Regions from separate parts of the Acidovorax sp. SRI_002 genome, predicted to be linked through region 2. Evidence: riboswitches for the same ligand, from Rfam matches in the RefSeq annotation. Region 2 holds a riboswitch; the other holds the start of a gene.
What was found. Region 2 has a riboswitch for S-adenosylhomocysteine ahead of metH (methionine synthase). Riboswitches for the same ligand answer to the same signal wherever they lie in the genome.

Region 1: linked by a shared signal. The riboswitch ahead of ahcY (adenosylhomocysteinase) and the one ahead of metH (methionine synthase) in region 2 are both predicted to bind S-adenosylhomocysteine.

The regions. Positions count from the first base shown of each region.
Region 1 covers NZ_JBYCZW010000002.1:72,290-76,481, forward strand. The annotation lists gene AC2YJX_RS05160 (peptide chain release factor 3) at 31-1,656, opposite strand; S-adenosyl-L-homocysteine riboswitch at 2,324-2,403, shown strand; gene ahcY (adenosylhomocysteinase) at 2,474-3,907, shown strand; gene AC2YJX_RS05170 (TlyA family RNA methyltransferase) at 4,056-4,192, shown strand, end outside.
Region 2 covers NZ_JBYCZW010000003.1:157,359-161,550, forward strand. The annotation lists gene metH (methionine synthase) at 1-1,999, opposite strand, end outside; S-adenosyl-L-homocysteine riboswitch at 2,033-2,141, opposite strand; gene AC2YJX_RS08895 (IPTL-CTERM sorting domain-containing protein) at 2,171-3,877, opposite strand; gene AC2YJX_RS08900 (hypothetical protein) at 4,001-4,192, opposite strand, start outside.

The DNA of each region.
Region 1 (4,192 bases), on a different contig from region 2:
CTGCGCAAGAATTTCCCCCTCTTGTGCGGGCTATGCGCCCTGCAGCGCCAACCCCGCATGCTCGCGCAGCGGGTGGAAATGGATCTTCGGAAACCGCTCTTGCGCCAGGCGCACGTCATACGGGCTGGTGCACAGGTAGGCCAGCGTGTCGGCCGCGTCGTGCGCCAGCCGCAGCGGGTAGGCGTCGGTGAACGCGCGCAGGTCGGCCGCGTTGTCGGCGGTGATCCAGCGCGCGCCGGTGTACTGGCAGCCTTCCAGGCGCACGTCGGCGTCGTACTCGGCCTTGAGGCGGTGCTGCACCACTTCAAACTGCAGCTGGCCCACGGCGCCCAGCAGCATGTTGCCGCCTGCGTCGGGCTTGAAGACCTGGATCGCGCCTTCCTCGCCCAGCTGGGCAAGGCCCTGCTGGAGCTGCTTGGTACGCAAGGGGTTCTTGAGCACCACGGTCATGAACATTTCTGGCGCGAAGAAGGGCAGGCCGGTGAACTGCAGGTTGGCACCATCGGTGATGGTGTCGCCCAGCTGCACGCCGCCGTGGGTGGTAAAGCCAATGATGTCGCCTGCGTAGGCTTCTTCGACGGCCTCGCGGCGTTGCGACATGAAGGTCACCACGCTGGTGGGGCGCAGCTCCTTGGAGGTGCGCTGCACCTTGAGCTTCATGCCCGGCGTGTATTTGCCCGAGGCCACACGCACAAAGGCGATGCGGTCGCGGTGGTTGGCATCCATGTTGGCCTGCACCTTGAACACCACCCCGGCAAAGCCTTCGTCTTCGGGCTGGATGGTCTTCACCACGGGTTGCTTGTTCACTTCAAGCGTGCTCACGCGCGGGCCGGGGGGAGGGGCCATGTCCACCAGGGCATCGAGCACTTCCATCACCCCGAAGTTGTTCACGCCGGAGCCGAAGAACACGGGGGTGAGCTTGCCAGCCAGGAAGGCTTCATGGTCCCACGCGGGCGATGCGCCCACGGCCAGTTCCATGCTCTCCAGCGCGGCGTCGAACTCGGCGCCAAAGCGTGCGCGCAGAGTCGCCTCGTCCGACAAGGGGATGGCTTCAAAGTCCTGCGGGCGGCGTTCGCTGCCGGACTCGAACACCGTCATGGTCTTGGTGCGCAGGTTGATGATGCCGCCAAAGCTCTTGCCCTGGCCCACGGGCCAGGTCATGGGGCAGCAGGGCATGCCCAGCTCGCGCTCCACCTCGTCCATGATGTCCAGTGGGTCGCGCACTTCGCGGTCCATCTTGTTCACGAAGGTGATGATGGGCGTATCGCGCTGGCGGCAAACCTCGATCAGGCGGCGGGTCTGTGCTTCCACACCGTTGGCGGCGTCGATCACCATCAGCGCCGAGTCCACGGCGGTGAGCACGCGGTAGGTGTCTTCCGAGAAGTCCTTGTGACCGGGCGTGTCGAGCAGGTTGATCACGTGCTCGCGGTACAGCATCTGCATCACCGAGCTGGCCACCGAGATGCCGCGCTGCTTTTCGATTTCCATCCAGTCGGAGGTGGCGTGGCGGCTGGCCTTGCGACCCTTGACGGCGCCCGCGATCTGGATTGCGCCCGAGAACAGCAGCAGCTTTTCCGTCAGCGTCGTCTTACCGGCGTCGGGGTGGGAAATGATGGCAAAGGTACGGCGGCGCCGGGTTTCGGGGGCGTAAGACACAGAGGTTCCGGGGCGAGTAGTTGAAGTAGCGACTGTTGCATGAACCCGAAGGGGCTGTAGCAAACCAGGGTTTGACGCTGAGGGGGCTGAATTTTACCGGCGTGGTTGCTTCAGGGATTTTGCGTGCCGCCGGGTGGGTGGCTGGAGGCGTCGGTGGCGCATCGCACAGAGATGGTCCAAAACTGAGCCTCTGGGACGTAGGACGTTACATGGATCGACGGCTCAGGGCAGGGCTGGGTTTGAATGGTGTGGTCGCAAAAGTAGAGGCAAAAGCCGCCAGGATTGCCCTGGTAAACAATTCTGCGGACTTGCCCCGAGGCGGGGCTGGCCAGCCCCGTAGCTCCCGGAGCATCTAGGGCCGGTTGCCGAAACGACGCTTTGAACGCGTGTCGGCCGGCAATTGCCGCTTGTGCGCATTCCACGACATCCCGTGGGTCTTTCCTGGTGGAGGTTTGGCCACAGTCCACCGCGTTGTCGTCGGCGGCGTAGGCGATGGCCCAGCGAAAGCGCGCTTCGGTCCAGTGGCTGAAAAGCACCGGATAGGCGATCAGCACTAGCAGAGCCGATGTAAATAGGAGCCAGCGCGTTGGTGCTTTCATCGAAGGACGACAAAGTGGTGGGGCGCTAGTTTGCCTGAGCGCAATCGCACTGACTGTTTATAATCCGCCGATCCGAGGAGCGTTGCAGCGTCCCCAGCACAGGCGGGGCGTGAGGCTCGGAGTCATCTAGCAACGACGCTCATCCACTTCTCGTGTGGTGAGCTTTTTCACTCCCGCGACCAGTGGTTTTTCAACATGCTTTGGAGCAAGAAACCATCATGAACGCACGCGTCAACGCCCCGGTCAACACCGACTGCATCATTGCCGACATCGGCCTGGCCGCATGGGGCCGCAAAGAAATCCGCATCGCCGAAACCGAGATGCCCGGCCTGATGGCCATCCGCGAGGAGTTCGCGCCCAAGCAGTCGCTCAAGGGCGCCCGCATCACGGGCTCGCTGCACATGACGATCCAGACCGCCGTGCTGATCGAGACGCTGCAGGCCCTGGGCGCTGAGGTGCGCTGGGCTTCTTGCAACATCTTCTCCACGCAAGACCACGCCGCCGCCGCCATTGCTGCCGCCGGTACGCCTGTGTTTGCCATCAAGGGCGAGACCCTGGCCGAGTACTGGGACTACACCCACCGCATTTTTGACTTTGGCCCCGCCGGCACCGAAGGCGAAGGCCCCAACCTGATCCTGGACGACGGCGGCGATGCCACTCTGCTGATGCACCTGGGCAAGCGCGCCGAAAAGGACGCATCGCTGATCGCCAACCCCACCAGCGAAGAAGAGACCTGCCTGTTTGCATCCATCAAGGCCAAGCTGGCTGAGGACCCGACCTGGTACAGCCGCAAGAGCGCCCAGATCATCGGCGTGACCGAAGAAACCACCACCGGCGTGCACCGCTTGAAGGAAATGTCGGCCAAGGGCTCGCTGATGTTCCGCGCCATCAACGTGAACGACTCGGTAACCAAGAGCAAGTTCGACAACCTGTATGGCTGCCGTGAATCGCTGGTGGACGGCATCAAGCGCGCCACCGACGTGATGATCGCTGGCAAGGTGGCCGTGGTGGCCGGCTATGGCGACGTGGGCAAGGGCAGCGCCCAGGCCCTGCGTGCACTGAGCGCCCAGGTGTGGGTGACCGAGATCGACCCCATCAACGCCCTGCAGGCCGCGATGGAAGGCTACAAGGTCGTGACGATGGAATACGCTGCCGACAAGGCCGATATCTTCGTGACCACCACCGGCAACAAGGACGTGATCCGCCACGAGCACATGCTGGCCATGAAGGATCAGGCCATCGTCTGCAACATCGGCCACTTCGACAACGAGATCCAGGTGGCGTCGCTGGAGCAGTACGAGTGGGAAGAGATCAAGCCCCAGGTGGACCACGTGATCTTCCCGGACGGCAAGCGCATCATCCTGCTGGCCAAGGGCCGCCTGGTGAACCTGGGCTGCGGCACGGGCCACCCGAGCTTTGTGATGTCGTCGAGCTTTGCCAACCAGACCATTGCCCAGATCGAGCTGTTCACCCACAGCGACTACTACGAAAACGGCAAGGTCTACGTGTTGCCCAAGCACCTGGACGAAAAGGTGGCCCGTCTGCACCTCAAGAAGGTGGGCGCCATGCTGACGGAGCTGACCGACGAGCAGGCCGCCTACATTGGCGTGCCCAAGCAAGGCCCGTACAAGCCGGATACCTACCGCTATTGATCCCGCGCCCCAGGCGCATTGCGCGCCTTGGCGGCATGCCGCCGGTGCGCTGGTGGATCACTGCATCGTGGTTGCTACTATTGTGATAGCTGCTTGCGCTTGATGGATAAGCGCTGGAGGCTGATTTGACTCTTAAAGGATGAGCGCCATGCGTGCAGATGTATTTTTGGTGGAAGCGGGCCATGCGGCCACGCGCTCGCAAGCGCAGCGGCTGATTGCTGCGGGCGTGGAGTGGCGTCTGTCTCCCCTGGCGCCCTGGCAGAAGGTGGCCAAGAACGGCGATGA
Region 2 (4,192 bases):
CCTGCCCATCGGCAAACACACGCGTGGCTTCCACGCCCACGATCTCGTCGGTGAGGATGGCGGGGTACGGGCCGGCCAGGTCCCAGGTCTGGAAGAACGGACCCCAGTCGATGTACTTGGCCAGCTCGCCCAGGTCGAAGTTCTTGAACACGCGGCGGCCCAGCGCGCGCGGCACGGTGGGCTGGTAGGCCGACCAGTCAACCGGCGTCTTGTTGGCGCGGATCTTGGCCAGGGGCCACAGGGGCGTGGCCTTTTTGTTGGCGTGCTGGGTGCGGACCTTGTCGTAGTCCGCGTTGAGCTCGTCCACGTAGTTCTGCACGCCGTCGCCCAGCAGGCTCTGCGCCACGCTCACGCTGCGCGAGGCGTCGGGCACATAGACCACGGGACCTTCGTAGTGCGGCGCGATCTTGACGGCCGTGTGTACGCGGCTGGTGGTGGCGCCGCCGATCAGCAGCGGGATCTTCTTGATGCGGAAGTGCTCGTCCTTCTGCATCTCGCCCGCCACGTACTGCATTTCTTCGAGGCTGGGGGTGATCAGGCCCGACAGGCCCACGATGTCGGCCCCCTCCACCTTGGCGCGCGCCAAAATCTCGTGGCAGGGCACCATCACGCCCATGTTCACCACCTCGAAGTTATTGCACTGAAGCACCACGGTGACGATGTTCTTGCCGATGTCGTGCACGTCGCCCTTCACGGTGGCGATGACGATCTTGCCCTTGCTGCGCACGTCGCGCCCGGCCAGTTCGTCCTGGCGCTTTTCTTCCTCGATGTAGGGGATGAGATGGGCCACGGCCTGCTTCATCACGCGTGCGCTTTTCACCACCTGGGGCAAAAACATCTTGCCCGCACCAAACAGATCGCCCACCACGTTCATGCCGTCCATGAGCGGGCCTTCGATCACGTGCAGCGGGCGGCCGCCCTTGGCCAGGATCTCGCGGTATGCCTCTTCGGTGTCTTCGGTGATGAAGTCGGTGATGCCATGCACCAGCGCGTGCGACAGGCGTTCGCCCACGGTCTTGGGGTGCTCGGGCGTTCCGCGCCATTCGAGCTTCTTGCTTTCGTCCTTGGCGCCGCTCTTGGCGGTTTCGGCGATCTCGACCAGGCGCTCACCAGCATCCGGGCGGCGGTTGAGCACCACGTCTTCCACGCGCTCGCGCAGCACGGGCTCCAGGTCGTCGTACACACCCACCATGCCCGCGTTGACGATGCCCATGTCCATGCCGGCCTTGATGGCGTGGTACAGAAACACGGTGTGGATGGCTTCGCGCACCGGGTCGTTGCCGCGGAAGCTGAACGACACGTTCGATACCCCACCCGACACCTTGGCGCCGGGCAGGTTCTGCTTGATCCAGCGCGTGGCCTCGATGAAATCGACGGCGTAGTTGTTGTGCTCTTCAATGCCGGTGGCTACGGCAAAGATGTTGGGGTCGAAGATGATGTCCTCGGGCGGGAAGCCCACTTCATCGACCAGGATGCGGTAGGCGCGTTCGCAGATTTCGATCTTGCGCTCGTAGGTGTCGGCCTGGCCTTTTTCGTCAAACGCCATGACCACGGCAGCGGCGCCGTAGCGGCGCACCAGGCGCGCCTCGTGCTTGAACTTGTCCACGCCCTCCTTCATGGAGATGGAGTTGACGATGCCCTTGCCCTGCACGCAGCGCAGACCGGCCTCGATCACCTCCCACTTGGAGCTGTCCACCATGATGGGCACGCGGGCGATGTCGGGCTCGGACGCGATGAGCTGCAGAAAGCGCACCATGGCGGCCTTGCTGTCGAGCATGGCCTCGTCCATGTTGATGTCGATGACCTGGGCGCCGTTCTCCACCTGCTGGCGCGCCACGGCCAGGGCCTCTTCGTACTGGCCATTCAGGATCATGCGCGCGAACGCCTTGGAGCCGGTGACGTTGGTGCGCTCGCCGATGTTGACGAACAAGGTGCCCTCGCCAATGGAGACGGGCTCCAGACCGGACAGCTTCATGGGGGGCAGGGATACAGCAGACATAGGACTCACTCACCTGTGCAGGGGCAGCAGAAAAACAGGTGAGCGTCGTTGCGGTGTACGGTGGGGTGCGCGGGGCCCAAGCCTGACGAATCGCCATGCACCAAGCCGGGCATGGCAAGTCGCTGCAACGCTCCTTGGGCCGAGGGGCGATTGTAAGTTGCCCGCCCGGGATCAGCGCACTGGGCGGCGGCCCCGAAGTGCGGCCAGCAGCATCAAGCCCGCCATCAGCCACAAAGCCCACTCGGACAACGACGGAATCGCGCTCGCGGCCACTGCCGTGATGGTGTCGGTATCGGTGGCGCTGTTGTTGCCGGGGTTAGGGTCGGTCACGCCACCCGGGGCCGCGACCGTCGCGGTGTTGACCAGCGTCCCTGTGGCCGACGCGCTCACCGTGGCGGTGACGGTGTAGGTCACCGATCCACCCGCGGGCAGGTTGACGACATCGTTGATGCTGCCGCTGCCCGCCGCCGTGCAGGTGCCGCCGCCGGAGCCCACGCAGGTCCAGGTGCCGGTCAGCACGGCGGGCAGGGTGTCTGCCACCGTCGCGCCAGGGGCGTTGGACGGTCCGGCATTGCTGGCGGTGATGGTGTAGGTCACCGAGCCGCCAGCGTTGGCCGTGGTCACGCCATCGGTCTTGGTGATGGTCAGGTCGGCTTGCGATGCGATGGTGTCGGAATCCGTGGCGCTGTTGTTGCCCGGATTGGGGTCGGTCACCCCGCCCGGCGCTGTCACCGTCGCGGTGTTCACCAGCGTTCCGCTGGCCGCAGCACTCACTGTTGCGCTCACCGTATAGGTCACCGATCCACCGGCGGGCAGGTTGACGCTATCGTTGATGTTGCCGCTGCCCGCTGCCGTGCAGGTGCCGCCACCCGCACCCACGCAGGTCCAGGTGCCGGTGAGCGCTGCGGGGAAGGTATCCGCCACCGTGGCCCCCGACGCATTGGACGGCCCCGCGTTGCTGGCGGTGATGGTGTAGGTCACCGACCCGCCCGGGACGGCCGTGGTCACGCCGTCCGTTTTGGTAATGGACAGATCGGACTGCGGCGTGATGGTGTCGGAGTCCGTGGCGCTGTTGTTGCCCGGGACGGGATCGGTCACTCCGCCCGGCGCTGTCACCGTCGCGGTATTGGCCAGCGTCCCTGTGGCCGCTGCACTCACCGTGGCGCTGACGGTGTAGGTTACCGATCCTCCGGCGGGCAGGTTGACGGTGTCGTTGATGTTGCCGCTGCCTGCGGCGGTGCAGGTGCCGCCACCCGCGCCCACACAGGTCCAGGTGCCAGTGAGTGATGCGGGGAAGGTGTCCGCCACCGTGGCCCCCGGCGCATTGGATGGCCCCGCGTTGCTGGCGGTGATGGTGTAGGTGACCGATCCGCCCGGCGTGGCCGTGGTCACACCATCGGTCTTGGTGATGGCCAGATCGGCCTGTGGCGTGAGCGTGTCGGAATCGGTGGCACTGTTGTTGGCGGGAACCGGGTCGTTCACGGCGGACGTCACTGTCGCGGTGTTGGTCAGCGTTCCGGTCGCAGAAGCGTTGATCGTGGCGCTCACCGTGTAGGTGACCGATCCCCCCGCTGGCAGGTTGACGCTGTCGTTGATGTTGCCACTGCCTGCGGCGGTGCAGGTACCGCCGCCTGCGCCCACACAGGTCCAGGTGCCGGTGAGCACGGCGGGAAAGGTGTCCGCAACCGTGGCACCGACGACGGGGTCCGGCCCTGCGTTGCTGGCGGTGATGGTGTAGGTCACCGACCCGCCCGGGACGGCCGTGGCCACACCATCGGTCTTCGTGATGGACAGGTCCGCATCTTGGGCATGCGCCGCGGTCGCAGCCACCATGGCCAACAAGAGCGCAGTGAGCCACAGCAAAACACGTTGGAGCATGGCGAAGTCCCGATTCGAAGTGGAGGGGTGACCAAAGTGTAACGCCACGTTTCCACCCGGAATCTTCGTGCATGGCGGCACGCGCTGACCGCGCGTCCCGCGTTTGAAGCGGTTGAATCGCTCTCAACGCACCGGCAGGAACTGCAGGAACGTGCCGCCCACAATGCCCTGCACATAGCTGATGGCGGCGCGGCGGTACTTTTCGGTGGTCAGGGCAGCCAGCAGGTCGAGGCGCGCGATGATCTTGCCAAACTCGCGCTCAAAGCTCAGGTTGCGGCCTTGGGGGCCGATCTCGTCCGCCAGCAGCAGTGGCTG